Regions from separate parts of the Streptomyces sp. SAI-127 genome, predicted to be linked through region 2. Evidence: riboswitches for the same ligand, from Rfam matches in the RefSeq annotation. Region 2 holds a riboswitch; each other region holds the start of a gene.
What was found. Region 2 has a riboswitch for cyclic di-AMP ahead of M2157_RS25105 (M23 family metallopeptidase). Riboswitches for the same ligand answer to the same signal wherever they lie in the genome.
Positions count from the first base shown of each region.

Region 1: it holds a riboswitch for cyclic di-AMP, as region 2 does, so the genes downstream of both, M2157_RS08925 (LysM peptidoglycan-binding domain-containing M23 family metallopeptidase) here and M2157_RS25105 (M23 family metallopeptidase) in region 2, are expected to answer to the same signal.
Region 3: it holds a riboswitch for cyclic di-AMP, as region 2 does, so the genes downstream of both, M2157_RS27830 (transglycosylase family protein) here and M2157_RS25105 (M23 family metallopeptidase) in region 2, are expected to answer to the same signal.

Region 1 covers NZ_JARXYJ010000001.1:1,878,083-1,885,871, forward strand. The annotation lists gene M2157_RS08905 (Glu/Leu/Phe/Val dehydrogenase dimerization domain-containing protein) at 1-943, shown strand, start outside; gene M2157_RS08910 (TetR/AcrR family transcriptional regulator) at 994-1,602, shown strand; gene M2157_RS08915 (SGNH/GDSL hydrolase family protein) at 1,647-2,432, opposite strand; gene M2157_RS08920 (DUF6250 domain-containing protein) at 2,575-3,294, opposite strand; gene M2157_RS08925 (LysM peptidoglycan-binding domain-containing M23 family metallopeptidase) at 3,574-4,518, opposite strand; cyclic di-AMP (ydaO/yuaA leader) riboswitch at 4,523-4,692, opposite strand; gene M2157_RS08930 (alpha-galactosidase) at 4,990-7,065, opposite strand; gene M2157_RS08935 (tyrosine-protein phosphatase) at 7,272-7,789, shown strand, end outside.
Region 2 covers NZ_JARXYJ010000001.1:5,468,571-5,476,359, reverse strand. The annotation lists gene M2157_RS25115 (PrsW family intramembrane metalloprotease) at 1-2, shown strand, start outside; gene M2157_RS25110 (aldo/keto reductase) at 163-1,116, opposite strand; gene M2157_RS25105 (M23 family metallopeptidase) at 1,181-2,215, opposite strand; cyclic di-AMP (ydaO/yuaA leader) riboswitch at 2,227-2,384, opposite strand; gene M2157_RS25100 (PP2C family protein-serine/threonine phosphatase) at 2,609-3,694, opposite strand; tRNA gene M2157_RS25095 (tRNA-Met) at 3,802-3,875, opposite strand; gene M2157_RS25090 (hypothetical protein) at 4,005-4,265, shown strand; gene M2157_RS25085 (sensor histidine kinase) at 4,337-5,488, shown strand; gene M2157_RS25080 (response regulator transcription factor) at 5,476-6,126, shown strand; gene ribA (GTP cyclohydrolase II) at 6,130-6,765, opposite strand; gene M2157_RS25070 (MarR family transcriptional regulator) at 6,890-7,399, opposite strand; gene M2157_RS25065 (dihydrofolate reductase family protein) at 7,469-7,789, shown strand, end outside.
Region 3 covers NZ_JARXYJ010000001.1:6,059,671-6,067,459, forward strand. The annotation lists gene M2157_RS27820 (cytochrome P450) at 1-1,145, shown strand, start outside; gene M2157_RS27825 (transglycosylase family protein) at 1,338-2,318, shown strand; cyclic di-AMP (ydaO/yuaA leader) riboswitch at 2,478-2,721, shown strand; gene M2157_RS27830 (transglycosylase family protein) at 2,725-3,402, shown strand; gene eno (phosphopyruvate hydratase) at 3,695-4,990, shown strand; gene M2157_RS27840 (septum formation initiator family protein) at 5,107-5,583, shown strand; gene M2157_RS27845 (DUF501 domain-containing protein) at 5,614-6,144, shown strand; gene M2157_RS27850 (Ppx/GppA phosphatase family protein) at 6,141-7,082, shown strand; gene M2157_RS27855 (NAD(P)/FAD-dependent oxidoreductase) at 7,515-7,789, shown strand, end outside.

The DNA.
Region 1 (7,789 bases), 3.6 Mb from region 2:
CGACCCCCGGGACCCGGCGGCGTACGGCCTCCTCGTGCGCTACCTGCGCGCCATGCGGCCGTACGTCGAAAGCCTCTGGACGACGGGCGAGGACCTCGGTCTCAGCCAGGACCTGGTGGACCGGGCGGCCGCGGAGGCCGGCCTGGTCTCCTCGATCCAGGCGGTCTATCCGCTGCTCGACGACGAGGCCACGGCCCGGCGGCGGCTCGCGGACGCGTTCGCCGTCGAGGTCGACGGCATCGGGCTCGATGAACTGGCCGGCGGCTGCGGGGTCACCGAGTCGGTCCTCGCGGCCCTGGACCTGGCCGGGGTGCCGTACGCGGGCACGCGCGTGGCGGTGCAGGGCCTCGGCACCATGGGCGGGGCCACGGCACGCTTCCTCACGCGCGCGGGGCTCACCGTGGTGGCCGTCGCCGACATCAAGGGCACGGTCTTCAACCCCGCGGGGCTCGACGTCGAGGCGCTGCTGGCCGCCAGGGACGCCTACGGCACCGTGGACCGCTCGGCCCTGCGCCCCGCCGATCGCGAACTGCCCGGCGACGCCTGGCTGTCGCTCGACGCGGAGGTACTCGTGCCCGCGGCGGTGTCGTACACGATCGACACCGGCAACCAGGAGCGGATCAGGGCCCGTTGGATCGTCGAGGCGGCCAACATGCCGGTCCTGCCCGCGGCGGAGGCGCTGTTGGCCGCGCGCGGGGTCACCGTACTGCCGGACGTGGTGGTCAACTCCGGGACCAACGCCTGGTGGTGGTGGACCCTGTTCGGCGACATCGGCGCGGACGCGGACGAGGCCTTCGCGCACATACGGCGTTCCATGCGTGCCCTCGTCGAGCAGTTGCTGGCCCGCGCGGAGGCGGACGGGAGCTCGCCGCGCGCCGCCGCCCACGCCCTGGTGGCGGACCGGCTGCCGGTGATCGCGGACCGGTTCGGCTGGTACCGCTGACCTGGCCCCTCGGGGCGGCGCCCCACCGGGCGACGGCTTAGGGTGACCCCGTGGCGAGAGTGCGGTTGACAGTGGCCGAGCGGCGCGAGGAGCTGCTCCGGGCCGCCATCGAGCAGATCGAGGCGCGGGGCGTGGCAGCCGTCAGGATCGCCGACGTGGCCTCGGTGCTCGGAGTCAGCAACGCCCTGGTGCTCTACCACTTCTCCACGAAGGAGAAGCTGGTCGCCGCCGCGTTCACCTACGCCGCCGAGGACGATCTGGCCCATCTGCGCAAGCTCCTGGGCCGCCGTACCAGCGCCTTGCGTCGGCTGCGGGCGGCCGTTCGCTGGTACGCGCCGACGGGCCAGGCCAAGGGCTGGCGGCTGTGGATCGAGGGCTGGGCGGTGGCCCTGCGCGAGCCGGCGCTCCAGGAGGTCACCCGCGACCTCGACAGGCGCTGGAAGGCGGCCCTCGCGGAAGTGATCGCCGAGGGCGTGGCCGCGGGCGAGTTCGACTGCCCGGACCCGCAGGCCACGGCCCTGCGCCTCACCGCCCTCCTGGACGGCCTGGCCGTCCAACTGACGTCCTACGCGGGCGCGGTGCCCGGATCCCGGGCCCAGGCGTGGGTGGACGAGGCCCTGGCCCGCGAACTCGGGCTGGACGGCACGGGGTCCGCATAGCGGCGGAGAGGCGAAACCCGCCCGGCCCCGGTGCCGCGCGCAGCTCAAGCCACCGAAGCGATCCGGCTCTTGATGTCATCCGGCGACAGCACACCCTTGGCCGTCACGTGGTCCCCGGAGGACTCCCCCCGCAGCCGACGCCCGATCCACGGCACCAGATACTCCCGGGCCCAGTGGACGTCGTCCCGTCGCACGTCCAGCGGACCGCGCGGCGGAAGCGGCGGCCAGGGCTGGTCCGGGTCGGCCGGGACCTCGAGGCCGAGGACCTGGCCCGCACGGAGCGCCACACGCGTGTGCCCCTCCGGGGAGAGGTGCAGCCGGTCGCCGTCCCAGGCCCGCCGGTCCTGAATGGTCTTCAGGGACCACAGGTCGAGCACCGGGCAGCCGTACCGGTCGGCGACGGCCCGCACGTGTCCGTTGTACGTGGCGATCTTGCCCCGCAGATGCTTGAGCACGGGAACGCCACGCGTGTCGAAGCCGGTCGTCACCATGACCGTGCCGCACGCCTCGGTGAGCCGGGCGATCGCCCGCTCGAAGCGCTCGGCGACCTCGTCGGGGTCGGTACCGGGCCGGATGATGTCGTTGCCGCCGGCGCAGAACGACACCAGGTCCGGTGCCAGTTCGGCGGCCTGCGGAAGCTGGTCCTCGACGATCTGGTCGAGCAGCTTCCCGCGTACGGCGAGATTGCTGTACCTGAAGTCGCCCTCGGGCCGCCGGTCCGCGAGAAGTACCGCGAACCGGTCGGCCCATCCGACGAACGCCCCGTCGGGGCCGGGGTCGCCGACGCCCTCGGTGAAGCTGTCCCCCACCGCCACGTACGACCCGATCACTGAACTGCCGTCATCCTTCGAATCGTCTGCCACAGCCGTTCATGATTCACCTTCGAATGTGACCTACGCGACCGTAGGAAGGGCTTGACGGGCGGTGAGATAAGCCACGCTTAAAGTGTTCGCCAAACAAGGAATAGGTCTCTCATCGCGAACGTTGACGCTGCGACCGCCATACCCTGAACTCGCTGATCCGGAAGTGGCTCCAGGTGGTCCGGAACGCGAAGTGCCCCGTCGTATAAGGCTCCGGGTCGGTGTAGTCGAAGACGAGCCGCCCGTTGTCCCACCACTGCACCTTGGAGCCGTCGGAGACGATCCGCACCCGGTTCGGCTCGTTCGCGACGAGCAGCGGCTCGGTGTAGTCGTAGATCAGCGGCCGCACGCCGGACTCTCCGACATATCGGCGCAGCCGTGTCGTGGTGTTGTAGTTGGCGCCGTAGCCCGAGTAGTACGTCTTCAGGTAGTCGTACTCCGCGAGCGCCCCGCCCCGTCGGGTGGCGAAGAGGTCGTCGGGGGACCGCACGTCGACCGCGTTCCAGAAGTTGTTCAGATCGGACACCCGGTCGTTGGCCCCGCCCTCGGAGACAGGCGTGGCGGTGTACTCCAGGACGTACGGCCCTTCGAGCGGCTGCCTGAACCAGATCGTCGCGCCGGCGGGCACGTCGACCTCCAGTACTCCGCGCTGCGCGGTGACCGTGCCGCCCTGCTCCAGTTCGACGGCCCAGCGGCCGAGACCGTGACGGAAGTCGTCGTGCGCGATGAGGCGACGGTGGCGGGGCGAGGCGCTCGCGGTGGCCGCGGGGGCGAGGGCGGCCAGGGCGGCGCCGGCCGCGAGGGCTCCGAAGGCTCTACGGGTGGTCGTCATGCGAGAGCGTTCCTTCCGGGGACGGCTGAGAGTGGGTCGCAGAGAGCCGCGCACGGTCCGGGCGCCCCGGTGGTGCGGCAGCCGGAAAGCCTAGAAAGCGCTTGCCCTGCGGCGGAGTTCACTCTGTCCCCACCCTCCCCCACCTGTCGACGCCCTGAGCGCGCCTGCCACAAGAACGCAATGAAGTGATCATGAAGGCGCAGAGCCGCTCCGAGTGGGAACACCGAAGGCCGGACCCGGGGATCGGGGTCCGGCCTTCGGTGGCACAGGGGGGCGTTGTCAGCCGACGGCGACGCCCTTCGAACGGAGGTAGGCGACCGGGTCCACGTCGGAGCCGTAGTCCGGCGTGGTGCGGATCTCGAAGTGCAGGTGCGGGCCGGTGACATTGCCGGTCGCGCCGGAGAGGCCGATCTGCTGACCCTCGGTCACGGTCTGGCCGGCCGAGACAGAGAGCTGGGACAGGTGGGCGTACTGCGCGTAGTAGCCGTCGTTGAGCTTGATGACGACCTGGTTGCCGTAGGCGCCACCCCAGCCCGCGGAGACGACCGTGCCCGCGCCCACGGCCTTCAGCGAGGTACCGGTCGGGACGACGAAGTCGACGCCGGTGTGGTAACCGCTGGACCACATGCTGCCCGCCACGCGGTAACCGGTGCCGATGGTGGCGCCGGTGACCGGCAGGGTGTAACCGCTGGAGCTCGTGGTGTTCGAGCTCTGGGTCGCGGACGTCGACTTCGAGGACGACTTCGACTCCGCCTTCTCCGCCTTCTCCGTCTTCTTCGCCTTCGAGGAGGACGAGGGAGCGGAGGACTCGGTCTTCGTCGTGCTCGTCCTGGCCTTCTTGCCGATCGAGAGCTTCAGACCGGGGTGGATCAGCGACGGGTCGTCCCCGATGGCCGAGCGGTTGTCGGCGTACAGCTTCTTCCAGCCACCACTGACGTTCTGTTCATCGGCGATCTTCGAAAGATAGTCGCCGGCGCGCACCGAATAGGTGCGCACCGTAGAGGTCTTCGCGGTGTCCTTCTTCGCGGCCGTCTTTTCGGCGGACTTCTGCGTGACCGGAAGCGACTGAACGGCCTTTTCCGATACGGACTGGGGGGTGGCGGCGTGAGCGCCGGTGGCCCCCATGAGCGGGAGGGCGAGAGCGGCGCCTCCGGTTCCGGCGACGGCTATCGAGCGGGCGAAGCGCTGGGACTTCGGACGGCGGTGCTTACCCTTCGCGGGCATGGTGAATTCCTCTCCGGCGCCTGCGAGGTGAGCTGTCGGGTGCGGGCTGGAGATGCCCGGCCGCGTCGAGACGCGACTTAACCCCAAGCCGTTCCGGAGACCGGAACAGGCGGAACTACCTGTGGGTCCCCCGCTCCTGCCGTGCACGGGTGTGTGAGTGAGCGGAATCCGTTCGGCGGCAGGATTGGGCGTCCGACCGGATCGGTGGCGAACGTAAGCGAACAAGACGCAAAGGGACAAGTGAGAGGTTCCCTGTGCGCGCGTTTCTCTTGATCCCTTATGAGAATTACCGGTCACCCTGCGTGAATCGGACGCCCGTAACCTGGACCGAATCCCCTTGAAAAACCTGCGAATTACGTGAACATGACGGGCGACACACCGTCACGGATATGACGCTCCTCACGTCACGAATTCACAGGAACCCTGATTCCGGAAGGAGTTGGAAGGAAGCTATTAATTCGGGCAGAAGCCCTAGATGCGGCGCAGTCGGATAACCGTCGCATCGAGGTCGCCACGCAAACCGGTACGAAGGCCGTGATGCAGCAACACGGCCCCTCGGTGCACTTCGCCCGTTTCGGGGCATTCGTACGACGCTGTCGGGTCAAGTCCGCGCAGCCGCAGCGCCGGGACGGGCTCGCCGTACTTCTGCGCCTGGAGCCAGGCGAGGACCACGGTCTCGTCCCCGAGGACGTACTGCACCGCGCTCAGTCCGCCCCGCGGAGGCCGCAGCCGGTAGAGCTCGCCACGCTGCACCAAGGGCCGGATCTCCTTGTAAAGGGCCACCCACCGCCCGGCCTCGGCGAGCTCCTCCTCGGTCCACTCCGCGAGGTCACCGCCGACCCCGAGCACTCCGGCCATCGCGCTCACGAACCGGAACCGCAGCGAGCTCACCCGGTCGTTGAGCTGGGTGTTGGGGCTGTCGGTGACCCAGGCGGCCATCACGCGCGCGGGGTGGATCTGACTGAAGCCGTACTGAATGGCGAGGCGGTCGAGCGGGTCGGTGTTGTCCGAGGTCCACACCTGGTCGGTGCGGCTGAGCACCCCGAGGTCGATCCGGCCGCCGCCACCCGAGCAGGACTCGAAGGCGACGCCGGGGTGGGCTTGCCGCAAGCGGTCCAAAAGGGCATAGAAGCCGTGGACATGGTCGACCCACAGACGCTGCGGATAGGGGTCGCCGGGCCAGCCGGCATCCGTGAAGCAGCGGTTGAAGTCCCACTTCACATAGTCGATCGGGGCCGAGGAGAGCAGGGTGTCGAGCTGCCCCCACAAATACTCCTGGACGTCCTCACGCGCGAGATTCAGCACGAGCTGATTGCGGAACTCCGTCCGCTTTCGTCCGGATTGGTACTGCACCCAGTCCGGGTGGGCGCGGTACAGCTCGCTGTCCGGGTTGATCATCTCCGGCTCGACCCAGATGCCGAACTGCATGCCGAGCCCGTGCACGTACTCGCCGAGCGGCTTGAGGCCGTTCGGGAAGCGGTCGGGGTTGGGCGCCCAGTCGCCGAGCCCGGCCCGGTCACTGGTGCGGGCACCGAACCAGCCGTCGTCGACGACGAACAGCTCGACGCCCATCGCCGCGGCCCGCCGGGCGAGGGTGCCCTGCTGCTCCTCGGAGATGTCGAAGTTGGTGGCCTCCCAGGAGTTGAACAGCACGGGCCGGTCCTCGTCCGCGCCCGGGATGACGTACGCCCGCTGGTAGGCGTGCCAGGCACGGCTCGCCCCGCCGAACCCGCCGTCGCTCCAGAGACCGGCGAACACGGGGGTCGTGAACGACTCCCCGGCCGCCAGCAGGAGCAGACCCGAGTCGTCGTATCCGGCGCCCCCGGTGATCTGCACGCGCGCGTCGGGGAGTTGCGCGACGGCGATCCGCCAGGACCCCGACCAGCCGAGGGCGACGCCGTAGACCTCACCGCGCTCCTCGGTGGCGTCGGTGTCGAGGGCGACCCAGGGCAGGTGCTGGTGCCCGGTGTGGCCGCGGCGGCTGCCGATGACCTTCTCGCCGTAGGTGAGGGGGGTCCGCGTGAGCAGGGATTCGGCGGCCCAGCGGCCGTGCAGCTGGGACAGCCGCCAGCCGTCCTCACGGTCGGGCAGGGTCCAGGTGGCGGAGTCGGCGCGCAGCAGCTCGACGGGGGCAGGGCCCTGGTTGTCCAGGGTCACCCAGCGCTCCAGGACGTCGTGGCGCATCCGGTAGTGCAGCGTCACGGTCAGCCCGCCGTCACGGAACCGCAGCCGCAGCTCGTCGCCCTCCGTGTCGTACGCCTCGAAGCTCCACTCGGTGCCGCGCCGCTCGTCGGTGCGCACGGACAGGGCCGGGCGTGCGAAGCGGGGGCCGCCCTCGACGGGGTACTCCTCGCGTCCGTCGAGCGGGGCCTCGAAAGGCCGGTACTCGGGCAGCGGGCTCACCGCGAGGGCCTCGGCGTCAGCGAGGGCGATCCGCGGGCCCCAGTGCAGGTGCAGCAACTCGTCCTCGGCGGTGAGGTGCAGGGCGTAACTGCTGGCCGGCCCGGACAGAATCCATGTACGGCCGTTCTCGGCGATCTCCAGCATCGTGCTTCCCTCACAGATTCGAACAGGTGCCAACAGGTGCACTCAGGCGCCAACATCATCAATGGCCACCCGCCCCGGGTGCAACGGCTGTGGACAAGTCATTGCCGGCCCTGTGGAGAACTCATTGCCCCAGGCACCATGTCGTATCGTCGAGAGCGTGCCCGTCGACGAGCAGCGCCGGCGGAGCCCGGCTGGGAGGAGCCCCCGTGACGCAGCAGATCCCGTCGACCGAACCGGAACTGGCAGGTGTCCGCAACTTCCGTGACGTGGGCGGGCTGCCGACGGCGGACGGACGGCGGGTGCGCTACGGCGTGCTGTTCCGCAGCGGTCACCTCGCGCACGCGACGGAGGACGACGCGGCCTTCCTGGCCTCCCTGGGTCTGCACACGATCTTCGACTTCCGCAACGCGGCTGACCAGAAGCTGGAGGGCCCGGACGTCGACCTGCCGGGCGTCGCCAATGTGAACCTGCCGCTGAGCGACCCGGCGGAGGGCACCTGGTTCTGGAAGATGGTCCGCGACGGGGACATAGAGCAGTTGCGCGAGCTCCTCGGCGACGGCAAGGCCGCACAGCGGATGATCAACTCCTACCGCACGATGATCAAGGAGCGCACCGCCGAGCACTCCCAGGTGCTGCGTTCCCTCGCCGAGGACAGCGTGCCCGCCCTCATGCACTGTGCGGCGGGAAAGGACCGCGCGGGTCTGTCCATCGCGGTGACCCTGCT
Region 2 (7,789 bases):
AGCTCGACCACCACAGCAAGAACCGTGGGCGCCCTGCTCGGCGCGGCCGCCCTGGCGGCGTCCGGTGCGCTGCCCGCCACGGCCACTCCGCCGCGCGGACCGCGACGCCGGCTGCTCAGAGCCCGGCAAGCCCGGCACCGCCGGTCGGCACCCGCGCCCGAGTCAGGCCGAGGCCTCCGTCAGGCGAGCCGTCTCCTCCTCCGTCAGCACCAGCTCCGCCACCCCCAGCAGCGCCGGCAGCTGTGCCACCGTACGCGCGGAAGCGATCGGGGCCGCGACCGTCGGCCGGGACGCGAGCCAGGCCAGGGCGACCGTGGCGACCGGGACGGTGTGGGCCTCGGCGATGTCGTCCAGGGCCGCGAGCACCTTCTGCCCGCGTTCGGTGTCCAGGTGCTTGCCGGCGCCCGCCGCGGCCCGCGGGCTGTCGACGGTCGCGCCGGGACGGTACTTGCCGGTGAGGAACCCGGAGGCGAGGGCGTAGTACGGGACGGCGGCGAGGCCCTCGCGCGCGGCCACCGCCTGCAGCTCACCCTCGTAGGTGTCACGGGAGACGAGGTTGTACTGGGGCTGCAGGGCGACATAGCGCGCCAGGCCCTCGCGGTCCGAGAAAGCCAGGGACTCCGCGAGGCGCGCGGCGGAGATGTTGGAGGCTCCGATCGCCCGCACCTTGCCCGCCTTCACCAGCTCGTCCAGCGCGCCGATGATCTCCTCGACCGGCACCTCGGTCTTGTCGAAGTGGGTGTAGTAGAGGTCGATGTGGTCGGTGCCCAGGCGCCGCAGCGAGGCGTCGGCGGCGGCCTTGATGTTGGTGGCGGTCAGGCCGGGGAAGTCGGGGTGCTGGCTGACCTTCGTGGCGATGACGACGTCGTCGCGGTTGCCCCGCGCCGCCACCCACTTGCCGATCACGGTCTCGGACTCACCGCCGGAGTTGCCGTCGACCCAGGCCGAGTAGGAGTCGGCCGTGTCGAGGAAGTTGCCGCCCGCGGCGGCGTACGCGTCGAGGACGGCGAAGGACTGGGACTCGTCGGCCGTCCAGCCGAACACGTTGCCGCCGAGGGAGAGCGGGAAGACCTCGAGGTCGGAGGAGCCGAGCTTGCGAAGCGGAGAGACAGTCATGTCCTACGTCAACGCACGCACCGGACGCCCGCCTTCCGGCCCGCCCGCAAAATCACCGTAAACCTCAGGGGTTGAGACCCTTGCCGCGCAGCCACGCCATCGGGTCGATCCCGTCGGCCGAGCCGCCCGGGTGGACCTCGAGGTGCAGGTGCGCACCCGTCACGTTGCCCGTGGCGCCCACGCGGCCGATGACGTCACCGGTGCTGACCTTCTGTCCGACGCTGACGCTGATCGAGGACTGGTGGCAGAACCACAGCTCGGTGCCGTCGTCGAGGGTCAGGATCGTGCGGTAGCCGTAGGAACCGGCCCAGCCGGCCTCGGTGATGGTGCCGCTGTGGATGGCCTTGATGAGCGTGCCCGTGGGGGCGGCGAAGTCGAGGCCCGTGTGGTAGCCGGAGGACCACAGCGAACCGGCCTGACCGAAGGTCGAGGTGATGGTGTACGACGAGGTCGGCAGCGTGAACTGCTTGGCGAGCTCGGCCAGGCGCTCGGCCTCGGCCTTCTTCGCGGCCTCCTCCTCCGCCTGCTTCTTCGCGGCGGCGGCCTTCTCCTGAGCGTCCTTCTCCGCCTGGGCGGCGGCCGCGTCGGCCTCCTTCTCGGCGGCGGCCGCGACGGCCTGGGCGGCCTTGGTGTCGATCTGGTCCTGCTGCCGCTCGGCCTGGGCCAGGATGCGCGAGCGCAGCGCCTCACCGGCGTCCGAGGTGCCCTTGGCGGTGTCGGCGGTGGTGGCGCCGACGCTGCTGAAGGCGCTCGTGTCGTCCGCGGGGGAGTCGGAGTCGTCCGAGATGAGCGAACCCACGGAGGGCAGGTCGGGCATGGAGATGGAGACCGGCGGCTTGCCGGTGTTGGCGCTGGCCATCCCGCCCGCGCTGACGGCGGCTATGACACCGACGCCCAGAACGGTGGAGCTGCGGGCGAATCCTCCGCCACGCTGCTTGGCGACGCGATGCCGGCCACGTACGGCGGGGAGGGTCTCCTCGGTGGGGTTCCACTCCCCCAGCGGGGCCTCGTCGTCGGCGCGGTAGCCGCCGTACACAAGTGTGTCGGTACTGCGCTGACCGGGTTCGAACGGGGCCTCAGGGGCAGGCGGGTTCGCCACGTGGGCGCACTCCTTTCCTTCCTTCTCGCCTACCGGGTTAGCTGACGGGTTCGGAGCAGGAAGGTCTCCTACGCGCGTATACCCGCCGTGCTGCCACGGCGGTGTACGCGCGATTCACCCCAAGTTGGTGGTTCCCCGGTTTCCTAGCGGAATTCGGCGCGTGAGCACGGAGCCGTCTCTTGTGACGGCTGGGACGACCGCGCTGCGTTATCGAACGTTAATAGACCCGGGGGCCCGATTCCAAGCTGTTCCGCTTGATCATTAACGAAATCCCGCTGGACTTACGGCCCATGAACGGTGAAAAACGGGCGAGTTGACCTCGCCTCAGGCAACTCACAGGTTTTGACTGCGCGTCAGTGGTTATGCGGAGGGCGCTCACCCGCTCACCCCACGTCACAAAGGCCGTCGTACGGCGAGCAGCGCCAGGTCGTCGGCGAGGAAGCCACCGGAATGCCGGCGCGCCTCGCCCACGAGGGCGGCGAGCAGTGCGCCGGGTTCCCGGAAGGCGCGGCCGGCCAGCCGCGCCTCGGGGTCGTAGAACCGCCCCTGCCGGTCCCGCGCCTCGGACAGTCCGTCCGTATACAGCAGCAGTGTGGCCCCGCCGGGGAAGCCGTACTCCTCGCCCCGGTCGGGCCAGGTGCCGAGGTCGCCCATGCCGAGCGGCAGCGCGGGGTCCTGGGCGGGCAGCGCGCGCACCGTGCCGTCCGCGTGCAGCAACAGGGGCGGGGGGTGCCCGCGGTTGACGATCCGCACGACCCCGTCGCCGTGCGGGAGTTCGGCGAGGACGGCCGTGATGAACCCCTCGAAGACCTCGACGCTGTCCCGCCGCGTCCCCTCCCGAGTCAGCGCCCGCTCCAGCCGCTGGGCGACGGCCTCCAGCGTGGTCTCCTGCTCGACGGCCTCCCGGAACGCCCCGATGACGATCGCGACGGCCGCCACCGCCCCCATCCCCTTGCCGCGCACGTCCCCGACGATCATCCGTACGCCGTGCGGGCTGTCCTGCACGGCGTACAGGTCGCCGCCGATGAAGGCGTCCGCCTGGGCCGCCTCGTAGCGCACCGCGATGTCGAACCCTCCGATCCGCCCGGCGGGCCCGGGCAGCACCGCCCGCTGGGCGGCCTCGGCGATCTCGCGCTGGGAGGCGAGCCGTTCGCTGCTGCGGCGGACGAGGAGATTGATGAGAACCGCGAGGACGGAGACCGTCATCACGGTGACAGTCTCGGTGACGGCGTCGACTTCGAGGACGATGCCGAGCCGCAGGTGGACCGCGAGGACGACGAGGACGGTCGCGACGCCGGTGAGGACGGTGCCGCGCCGGGAGTAGAGCGGGGCCGCGACCAGAGGCGCGGCGGTGAAGAGGGGCGCGGCGGAGAACTGGGACGGGGTGAGGTAGTCGTAGCACGCCCCGGCGACGAGCAGCAGCGCCGGGAGCAGGCGGACGAAGGTGCGCGCGTACGAGATCGGCCCCTCCTGCTCCACGCCTCCAGGTTTCCCCGAGCGGGAGCGGGGGGCGAGCCGGGTGGCCCGACCGGGGGAAACACTCAGGGCCGGAGTCCAGTAACTGGACTCCGGCCCTGAGCCGTGAGTAGCGGGGACAGGATTTGAACCTGCGACCTCTGGGTTATGAGCCCAGCGAGCTACCGAGCTGCTCCACCCCGCGTCGTTGTGTAACCAGCATACGTCATCCGCGGGGTGGTTCGCGCCAGGGTTGTTTCGGAGGCCGGGAGTGACGGTCGGTCCGGCGAGGACGGCGTACCGTGGCGCCCCTCACGGAGACGAGGAGGGGCTCATGGCGGCAGCCGACGAGCGACCGGTGGAGATCGACAAGCGGGACATCCCGCTCTCCGGCGGCCGGACCCTGCGGGTGACGGAGTTCGGCAATGGCAGCATCCGGCTGGCGGTGCGGGCGGGTTCTCCCTATGTGGTGACGAGCCTGGAGCAGATCGACGACGGAGCCGTACTGAAGCTCTCTCCCGGCCGCGAGGGATCGAACGCCCACCGGAACTGGGTCCGCGACCACGGCGACGGTGAGGACGGCCGACCGGAGTGAGCCTCGCCCGGGTCCCGATGGTGTAGCGGGCTACACCGTGCGCCCGGGCCCGATCATCTAGCGTGAGCCGCATGTGGAAGTCGGTGCAGCGTGCGGCGATGGCGACCGTGCACCTCGTGGTGGCCGCGGCGATGTGTTTCGGCGTGTACATCTTCATCACCGTGCTGCTGATCGCCGCCATCGGTACGGTCGCCGTGGTCGGCTGCTGGCTGCTCCCCGAGGCCGTGCTGCTGATACGTCGGATCGCGAGCGCCAAGCGCAACCTGACCGCCCTGTGGACGGGCCGGGAGATCCCCGAGGCGTACCCGCCGATGACCGGCACGCTCCGCGAGCGGCTGAGGATTTCCGTGCAGGATCCCGGCACGCTCAGGGACCTCCGCTGGATGGTCTCCTATTACCTCTACGGCGCCCTCCTCGCCCTCGCCCTCCCACTGTGGCCCCTCGGCCTGGTCGTCGACGGTGTGTGGGCCGGCGTCCTGCGCCGCAGCCCGGTCGTCCTGCCGCTGATCGTGAAGCTCGCGGACACCGAGGCCCGTTGGTCGACCGTGCTGCTCATGCCCTCCCCGAAGGCCAGGCTGGCCCGGCGGGTCGAGGAGCTGAAGGAGACCCGGGCCGACGCCATCGCCGCACACGAGGCCGAACTGCGCCGCATCGAGCGGGACCTGCACGACGGCGCCCAGGCCAACCTCGTGGCGCTCTCGATGCGGATCGGACTCGCCAAGCGGGCCTACGACCGTGACCCCGACGCCGCCCGCAGACTGCTGGACGACGCCCAGGACCAGGCCGAACAGGCACTGACGGAGCTGCGGCAGGTGGTGCGCGGCATCCACCCGCCGATCCTCACCGACCGGGGTCTCGTCGGCGCGGTCCGGGCGCTGGCGTCGAGCAGCGGGCTCGCGGTCGGCGTCGAGGACGGCGGTCTGGACGCGGGCACCCGGGCGCCCGCGGCGGTGGAGGCCGCGGCCTACTTCGTGGTCGCCGAGTCCCTCACCAATGTGGCCAAGTACAGCGGGGCGGACCGTGCCGAGGTCCGGCTATCCCGTACCCGGCGCGGCCTGACCGTGCGGGTGCGGGACGAGGGCCGGGGCGGCGCCGACGAGTCCGCGGGTTCAGGGCTGCTCGGGATGCGGCGCAGGGTCGCCGCGCTCGACGGGACCTTCGAAGTGACCAGCCCCGCCGGGGGCCCGACCGTGATCGATGTGGAGCTGCCGTGCGTGTGGTGATCGCCGAGGACAACGCCCTCCTGAGAGAGGGGCTCGTCCTCCTGCTGACGTCCTCCGGGCACGAGGTGGTGGCCGTCGTGGGCACCGGTCCGGACATCCTGCCCGCCGTGCTGGAGCACCGTCCGGACGTGGCGGTGCTCGACGTACGCATGCCGCCCGGCTTCCGCGACGAGGGGCTGCGGGCCGCCCTCGAGGCGCGCGAGCGGATCCCCGGGCTCCCTGTGCTGGTGCTCTCGCAGTACGTCGAGGAGTCGTACGCCGCCGAACTGCTCGGCGGTGGCAGCAGCGGGGTCGGCTACCTCCTGAAGGACCGGGTCGGCCGGGTCGACGAGTTCCTCGACGCGCTGGAGCGGGTCGCGGCCGGCGGCACCGCGCTCGACCCCGAGGTCGTCACCGAACTCCTCACCCGCCGCCGCGACACCCCCCTCGACTCCCTCACCCCGCGCGAGCGCGAGGTGCTGAAGCTGATGGCCGAGGGCCACGACAACACCACCATCGCGAAGACCCTCGTCGTCACCGAGCGCGCGGTCAGCAAGCACATCGGCAACGTCTTCCTCAAGCTGGGCCTGCCGCCGAGCGACAGCGGCCACCGGAGGGTGCTGGCGGTACTGGCCTATCTGGCGCACACGCCCAGGTGACGCTCATCCGACGCCGAGCTCGGTCAACTCCCCCAGCGGCAGCGTGTGCTGGGTCTGCAGGACCTTCGCGCGCAGGTACCGGACGTTGTGGGCGGTGGTGAAGACACCGGTGGGAACACGGTCGCGGACGTCGATGCCGAGGTCGCGCAACTGCCTCGCCTTGTCGGGGTTGTTGGAGAGCAGGTCGAGCTCTCCGATCCCCAGGGCCCGGAGCATCTGCGCGGCCGCCGTGTAGTCGCGGGCGTCCTCGGGCAGGCCCAGCGCGGTGTTCGCGGCGTAGGTGTCGAGGCCCTGGTCCTGAAGGGCGTACGCGTCGAGCTTGTTGTAGAGGCCGATGCCGCGGCCCTCCTGGCGGAGGTAGAGCAGGACGCCGCCGCGCTCGGCGATGCGCTCGACCGCCTCGCGCAGCTGCGGGCCGCAGTCGCAGCGGGCGGAGCCGAAGACGTCGCCGGTGAGGCACTCGGAGTGCAGGCGCACCAGGGGGGCGGGTCCCGGGTCGCCGAGGACGACGGCGAGGTGTTCCTGGCCGTCGGTCAGGCCGTGGAAGGTGACGAGCTCGGCGTCTACGCGGTAGCCGTCCCCGAAGCGCAGCGGGACACGGACGCGGGAGCGCTGGGTGGCGGCGGGCAGGTCGGGCATGCGGGTACTCCGGTTCGTAGGCATACCTGCTTCAGATTTGAAGCAGTTCTACTGATCCGAGACCCTACCCCATGCTTTAAATTTGAAGCAATGGATTTATGGCGCTCGTCACGCGGGCCGTTCCCTACGAGCAGGACGGGGACGAGCGCCGGCGCCAGGGGACCCCCTCGGAGCCGCCGCCTTCACCCAGGAGCCCTTCGGTGACGCTCGTGAAGATCTCCTCCAGCTGCCCCACCTGCTCGGGGGTGAGCCGGTCGAAGAGCGCGGCACGGACCGTCTCCACATGCCCGGGCGCCGCCCGCTCCAGCACCGTCATACCCTCGTCCGTGAGGACCGCGACACTGCCGCGCTTGTCCCACTGGCAGCTCTCGCGCCGCACCAGCCCGTCCTTCTCCAGCCGGGCGACGGCGTACGTCAGCCGGGGCCGGGTGATCTTCAGCCCCTCGGCGAGCTCGGTCATCCGCAGCCGTCGCTCCGGTACCTCGGAGAGGGTGGCCAGAATGGAGTAGTACACGTGCGGCATGCCGGCCTCCTGTTGGAGCTGCCGGTCGATGGTGTCCTCCAGGAGGAACGCTGCCGCGATGTACGCGCGCCAGGCGCGTTGCTCGTCGGGGCTGAGCCAGCGGGTCGTCATGTCCCCAGTGTAGGTTTGCTTCAAACTTTAACCAAGCCCCGCCATCCGTATGCGAGAGGGACAGCCCCGATGCCCCACCCCTACGTCCTCCTCTCCGCCGCGGTATCCCTCGACGGATACCTCGACGACACCGGCCCCGACCGCCTCCTGCTGTCCAGCCCGACCGACTTCGACCGCGTCGACGAGGTCCGCGCCTCCGTGGACGCCATCCTCATCGGCGCGGGCACGATCCGCGCCGACAACCCCCGCCTGCTGGTGAACTCCGAGGCGCGCCGCGCGGCCCGGGTCGCCGCCGGGAAGCCGCCGTACCCCCTGAAGGTCACGGTCAGCGGCTCGGGAGACCTGGACCCGTCCGCGAACTTCTGGCACACGGGCGGCGAGAAGCTCGTC
Region 3 (7,789 bases), 590 kb from region 2:
GCGGGGTGGAGGCCTGGCTGGTCACCCGGTACGCCGATGCCAAGCAGGCCCTCGCCGACCAGCGGCTCAGCAAGAACCCGGCGCACCACGACGAGCCCGCGCACGCCAAGGGCAAGACCGGTATCCCGGGGGAGCGCAAGGCGGAGCTGATGACGCATCTGCTGAACATCGACCCGCCGGACCACACCAGGCTCCGACGGCTCGTCAGCAAGGCGTTCACGCCCAGAAGGGTCGCCGAATTCGCGCCGCGGGTGCAGGAGTTGACCGACCGCCTCATCGACGGGTTCGCCGCCACCGGCACCGCCGACCTCATCCATGACTTCGCCTTCCCGCTCCCCATCTACGCGATCTGCGACCTGCTCGGCGTCCCCCGAGAGGACCAGGACGACTTCCGGGACTGGGCCGGCATGATGATCCGCCACGGAGGGGGCCCGCGGGGCGGGGTCGCGCGGTCCGTGAAGAAGATGCGCGGCTATCTCGCCGAGCTCATCCACCGCAAGCGGGAAGCACTGCCCGACGAGCCGGCCCCGGGCGAGGACCTCATCTCCGGGCTGATCCGCGCCTCCGACCACGGCGAGCACCTCACCGAGAACGAGGCCGCCGCGATGGCCTTCATCCTTCTGTTCGCCGGCTTCGAGACCACCGTCAATCTCATCGGGAACGGCGTGTACGCCCTCCTCACCCACCCCGAGCAGCGGAGTCGGCTGCAGAAGTCCCTGGCCGACGGGGAAAGAGGCCTGCTGGAGACCGGTGTGGAGGAGCTCCTGCGGTACGACGGTCCGGTCGAGCTGGCCACCTGGCGGTTCGCCACCGAACCCCTGCGGATCGGCGGTCAGGACATCGCAGCCGGCGACCCGGTGCTCGTCGTGCTCGCGGCGGCGGACCGGGATCCCGAGCGGTTCGCAGACCCCGATGTGCTCGATCTGTCCCGCCGTGACAATCAGCACCTCGGTTACGGCCACGGCATCCACTACTGCCTCGGTGCCCCGCTCGCCCGCCTGGAGGGGCAGACCGCGCTCGCCACCCTCCTCACCCGTCTCCCGGACCTGCAACTCGCGGTGGATTCAGCCGATTTGCGCTGGCGTGGGGGGCTCATCATGCGTGGACTGCGTACTTTGCCCGTGGAGTTCACGCCCGTCCGGTAATCGACCGAGGGGTCCGGCCTATCCCCGCGCGGGGCCGCGTAAACATGACGCGCCCTCAAGTCTGTGATCTTCACGTGATCTACGCGGCATTAACTTGTGACAAGTGATCGAATCCCTATACGTTCACGGACCAGCGCGGTGCCCTGCAACACCGGCCGCGCAGGTCCCTGCTCTCTCGGGAAAGGTCCCCGCATGCTCTCCGGGAACGGTCGTCACCGTCGCCCCCGTCAGGCTCCGGCTCTCCTCGTCGCGGCCGGTGTGACGGGATCCGCCATCGCGATCCCACTGCTCGGAGCGACCGGAGCGAGCGCCGCCACCGGCACCACCTGGGACCGGGTCGCGGAATGCGAGAGCGGCAGCTCCTGGAGCGCGAACGACGGCAACGGCTACTACGGCGGCCTCCAGATGTCCCAGGAGAACTGGGAGAAGTACGGCGGCCTCGAATACGCCAGGACCGCTGATCTGGCCAGCCGTAACCAGCAGATAGCCGTGGCCGAGAAGCTTCTCGCGGACCAGGGCATCGCCGCATGGCCGACCTGCGGTCTGCTCGGCGGTCTCAGCAAGGACTCGAGCTCGGCCGATGTCGACACGGGTGTGGAGAGCGGGACGCCCTCGGCCTCGGCGTCCGGCTCGTCGGATTCATCCGATTCATCCGGTTCCTCCAACTCATCAGGCTCCGAAAAGTCTTCCGGTCTGCTCGACGCGCTGGACGGTTCGTCCGCGACTCCCTCGCCATCGGCCACCCCTTCCGGCAATGGCGATGGTTCCGCCAAGTCGGACAAAAAGAACTCTTCGGGTTCCGAGGGATCCGCCACGGAAGAAGCGCAGCGTTCCGACAGCTCGCCCGTGGTGAGCCCGGAAGAGGATGAAGCGGACAAGTCGTGGCAGGAGGGCAGCTCTTCGGCCCTCGTGGACGTCGGCGCACTCGGCTCCGGCAAGCACCGGGGCGGCAGCGCCGAGGAGGTCGCGACGAAGAGCACGGCCTCCTCCGCGGCCGGCCGGCACGCCGCCCGCACCTACACCGTCCAGGAGGGCGACTCCCTCGCCTCCATCGCCGACTCCCTTGGCCTCGACGGCGGATGGCGCGCCCTCTACGCCGAGAACAAGGACCGCATCGGGGCCGACCCGAGCAACATCGTCGCCGGTCAGACGCTCGACACAGGGGCTGAATAGGGCTGAAAAGCCCAGAAAAACAGCGGGAGTTCGCGTCACACTTCGCACTGAATGTCCACTTTGGTGAAAGTGTGGGATGAGTCTCAGAAGCCCTGATCGTCTTTGAATTTCCGCCGAGCGCGTGTCTACGGTCGTCACCGCTCGGCAACCCGAGCCCCGTCTGTCGCAACGCCGAATCCTGCCAGCGGCCGTACGGGAACAGTCGTCGCGTCAAGCGCCGTAGGCAGGAGCGGGGGACCCAAGGTAAGTGCCGGGTCCGGCAGCAGAGGCCTCACGGGGTCTCACGGTCGAAAGGCCGCCGGAACCGGCTTGGGGTGAAGCCGCGCACCGCAGGGTGCGCGACCGGGCAACTCAACCGGCCCGAACCCGACAGCTCACCTCGCAGGCGTCGGTGAGGGGATCCACCATGCTGTTTTCGGGCAAGGGCAAGCACCGTCGTCCGTCCAAGGCCACCCGCGCCGCCGCGCTCGCCGGTGTCACCGGTGTCGCCATCGCCGCCCCGCTGATGGCGGCCGGCAACGCCTCCGCCGCCACCGCCTCCGAGTGGGACACCGTCGCCCAGTGCGAGTCCGGCGGCAACTGGTCCATCAACACCGGCAACGGTTACTACGGCGGTCTGCAGTTCTCGGCCTCCACCTGGGCCGCCTACGGCGGCACGCAGTACGCCGCGCAGGCCAACCAGGCCAGCAAGTCCCAGCAGATCGCCGTCGCCGAGAAGGTCCTCGCCTCGCAGGGCAAGGGTGCCTGGCCGGTCTGCGGCACGGGCCTGTCCAGCGCCACCTACAGCGGCGGCAGCAGCTCGTCCTCCTCCGGCAGCTCGAACACGAGCAGCCGTTCGACCGAGGAGCAGAGCGCGTCCCGTTCGACCGACCGCCCGGCGGCCAAGAAGACCGTCACCACCCCGACCGGCAAGAAGGTCAAGAAGGGCGACGGCGAGTACAAGGTCGTCAAGGGTGACACCCTCAGCTCGATCGCCGAGAAGCACAAGGTCAAGGGCGGCTGGCAGAAGCTGTTCAAGCTGAACAAGGACATCGTCACCGACGCCGACTTCATCTACCCGGGCCAGCAGCTGCACCTGAAGTAAGACCCAGCTGAACCACAGCGCCCTCACATCCGTGTCCTTCACGATGAAGGCCTCGTGAGGGTCCCCCCGTCCCCACGGGCTCCCCGCTCCGGTGCGTGTTCCCCCGTACGCACCGGGGCGGGGTTTTTTCATGCGCCGCCACCGGGACGTCTTTGTTCAGTTCAGAAACAATTTACTCTCGGTTCTGTCCACGGGGCGGTCCACACGGTGGCCGATCCCCCGGAGCCGGTTAGGCTCGGTCTCGCAGAACCCACCGCGGTCCCGGCGGACCGTGTCACACCCCAAGAAGGAGATGCTCGTGCCGTCCATCGACGTCGTCGTAGCCCGGGAAATCCTGGACTCCCGAGGCAACCCCACGGTCGAGGTCGAGGTCGGCCTCGACGACGGCAGCACGGGTCGTGCCGCCGTCCCGTCCGGTGCCTCCACGGGTGCCTTCGAGGCCATCGAGCTCCGCGACGGTGACCCGAACCGCTACCAGGGCAAGGGTGTCGAGAAGGCCGTCCTCGCCGTCATCGAGCAGATCGGCCCGGAGCTGGTCGGCTACGACGCCACCGAGCAGCGCCTGATCGACCAGGCGATGTTCGACCTGGACGCCACCGACAACAAGGGCTCGCTCGGCGCCAACGCCATCCTCGGCGTCTCCCTCGCCGTCGCGCACGCCGCCTCCGAGGCCAGCGACCTCCCGCTCTTCCGCTACCTGGGCGGCCCGAACGCGCACCTGCTGCCGGTGCCGATGATGAACATCCTGAACGGCGGCTCGCACGCCGACTCCAACGTGGACATCCAGGAGTTCATGATCGCCCCGATCGGTGCGGAGTCCTTCTCCGAGGCGCTGCGCTGGGGCACCGAGGTCTACCACACCCTCAAGAAGGTCCTGAAGAGCAAGGGCCTGTCCACCAGCCTCGGTGACGAGGGCGGCTTCGCGCCGAACCTGGAGTCCAACCGCGCCGCCCTGGACCTCATCCTCGAGGCCATCAAGGAAGCCGGTTACATCCCCGGCGAGCAGGTCGCCCTGGCGCTCGACGTCGCCGCCTCCGAGTTCTACAAGGACGGCAAGTACCAGTTCGAGGGCAAGGACCGCTCCGCCGCCGAGATGACGGAGTACTACGAGGAGCTCGTGGCGGCCTACCCGCTCGTCTCCATCGAGGACCCGCTGTTCGAGGACGACTGGGCCGGCTGGAAGGTCCTCACCGACAAGCTCGGTGACAAGGTCCAGATCGTCGGCGACGACCTGTTCGTCACCAACCCGGAGCGACTGGCCCGCGGCATCGACGACGGCGCCGCCAACGCCCTGCTCGTCAAGGTGAACCAGATCGGCTCGCTCACCGAGACCCTGGACGCCGTCGAGCTCGCCCAGCGCAGCGGCTTCAAGTGCATGATGTCCCACCGCTCCGGCGAGACCGAGGACGTCACCATCGCCGACCTCGCCGTCGCCACCAACTGCGGCCAGATCAAGACCGGCGCCCCGGCCCGCTCCGAGCGCGTCGCCAAGTACAACCAGCTCCTGCGCATCGAGGAGATCCTCGACGACGCGGCGGTGTACGCCGGCCGCAGCGCGTTCCCCCGGTTTCGCTCTGCGAACCATTAGGCACAGCAAGGGCTGACCCCACCAGGGTCAATCCCTAGCCAGTCGTACGTACGTCCCCGTACCGGTCCCGTACCGTGTGCGGGGACGTACGCACGTAGAAGGGGAGGCGGAAGCCGATGGCTGTGAAGGACCGGGACCGTTTCTCCACCGCGACCAGGATCAGACTGCTCGGCGAGCAGACCGCGGCCCGTGTCTACCGCTCCCAGACCAAGCGACAGGCCCGCCGCTCCCGGCTGACCGGCCGGGCCGCGCTGCTCGCGCTCGTGCTGTGCACGCTGGTGGTGGCGCTGGCGTACCCGATAAGGCAGTACGTCTCCCAGCGCGCCGAGATCGCCGATCTGCAGCGGGAGAAGGCGCAGGCCGCCGAGCGGGTGGAGAAGCTGCGCGATCTCAAGGCGCGCTGGCAGGACGACACGTACGCCGAGCAGCAGATCCGCCAGCGGCTGCACTACGTGATGCCGGGCGAGACGGGCTTCATCGTGGTCGACCCGGACGCGGCCAGGCAGTCGCACACCGACCTCGGGGCCGCGGACCGCCCCTGGTACGCGAACGTCTGGGACGGGGTCGACAAGTCCGACGCCTCCGACCAGTGAACCGACCGATGGACCGATAGAAAGACAGGCATGGAAACGCCTCCGCCCTCCACTCCGCGAACCGAGCCGACCGACGCGGACGTCGAGGCCTTCAAGCAGCAGCTCGGCCGGCCGCCGCGCGGACTGCGCGCGATCGCGCACCGCTGCCCCTGCGGTCAGCCGGACGTGGTGGAGACGGCCCCCCGCCTCCCCGATGGCACGCCCTTCCCGACGACGTACTACCTGACGTGCCCGCGCGCCGCCTCGGCGATCGGCACCCTCGAGGCGAACGGCGTCATGAAGGAGATGACGGAGCGGCTCCAGACCGACCCGGAGCTCGCGGCGGCGTACCGGGCCGCGCACGAGGACTACATCGCCCGCCGTGACGCCATCGAGGTGCTGGAGGGCTTCCCCAGCGCGGGCGGCATGCCGGACCGGGTGAAGTGCCTGCACGTCCTGGTGGGCCACTCGCTCGCCGCGGGCCCGGGCGTCAACCCGCTGGGCGACGAGGCGATCGCGATGCTGCCGGAGTGGTGGCGCAAGGGCGCCTGCGTGTCCCTCGCCGAGGAGGACGCCCAGTGACCCGCGTCGCCGCCGTCGACTGCGGCACGAACTCGATCCGGCTCCTCGTCGCGGACTGCGACCCCGAGACCGGTGAACTGGTCGACCTGGACCGTCGTATGACCATCGTGCGGCTCGGGCAGGGCGTCGACCGGACCGGGCGGCTCGCCCCCGAGGCGCTGGAGCGGACCTTCGCCGCGTGCCGGGAGTACGCGGCGGTCATCAAGGAGCACGGGGCCGAGCGGCTGCGGTTCGTCGCCACCTCCGCCTCCCGGGACGCGGAGAACCGGGACGAGTTCGTGCGCGGGGTCCTCGACATCCTCGGGGTCGAGCCCGAGGTCATCTCCGGTGACCAGGAGGCGGAGTTCTCCTTCACCGGGGCGACCAAGGAGCTCAAGGGCAGCGACCACCTGGCCCGGCCCTACCTCGTGGTGGACATCGGCGGTGGTTCGACGGAGTTCGTGGTGGGCGACGACCATGTGCGCGCCGCACGCTCCGTCGACGTGGGCTGTGTGCGGATGACCGAGCGGCACCTCGTGCGGGACGGGGTCGTCAGCGACCCGCCCACCGACGCGCAGATCGCCGCCATGCGGGCCGACATCGAGGCCGCTCTCGACCTGGCCGAGGAGACCGTCCCGCTGCGCGAGGCGCGCACGCTGGTGGGGCTCGCCGGGTCCGTCACCACCGTGTCGGCGATCGCGCAGGAGCTGCCCGAGTACGACTCGCAGGCCATCCACCACTCCCGGGTCTCCCACGACCGCGTCCGTGAGATCACCGACCGGCTGCTGCACTCCACCCACGCCGAGCGCGCGGCCGTGCCCTCCATGCACCCCGGGCGCGTGGACGTCATCGCCGCCGGGGCCCTCGTCCTCTTGTCGATCATGGAGCGGATCGGCGCCGAGGAGGTCGTCGTGAGTGAGCACGACATCCTCGACGGCATCGCGTGGTCGGTCGCGTAGGCCTTGCTGAGCACCTCTGCTGAGCAGGGAGAACAACGTATGAGCGCGTCCGGGGGGCCCTTCGGGGCCCCTCTTTGACGTGTCGCCGGGAAAGTTCGTGAAGTTCTTCACAAGGAATTGGGCCCTGTCGGACGACGAATCTGGCCCGGTTGCCCCTTCCGGGGTCCCAACACCCGTGTGAACACGTTCAAAACGGGGGGATGCGGACCTCGGGGGAGGGGCGCGTGAGGGGGTTGCGCGGGTCTCTCACGGGAGGGCTTCCGGCGCAGAGAGGCAGCTCACGCGGCATTGACAACGGGTCGCTCTACACGGCGGTTCCCGTCTCGCGCCATGACCTGGATCACGCGAGTCGCGGAGGATAACACACCCTCTGCAAGAGCTTGTGAAGGGGCGCACGAGCGACCCCCCTGAGGCGGGTGGATACTCGATGGCATGAGCACCACGGAGCGTCCCAGGATCCTCGTAGTAGGCGGTGGGTACGTAGGCCTGTACGCAGCTCGGCGCATTCTCAAGAAGATGCGCTACGGCGAGGCGACCGTCACGGTCGTCGACCCCCGGTCGTACATGACCTACCAGCCCTTCCTCCCCGAAACCGCCGCCGGCAACATCTCCCCGCGCCACGTCGTCGTCCCGCTGCGACGCGTGCTGCCCAAGGCGGAGGTTCTCACCGGCCGGGTCACCACCATCGACCAGGACCGCAAGGTCGC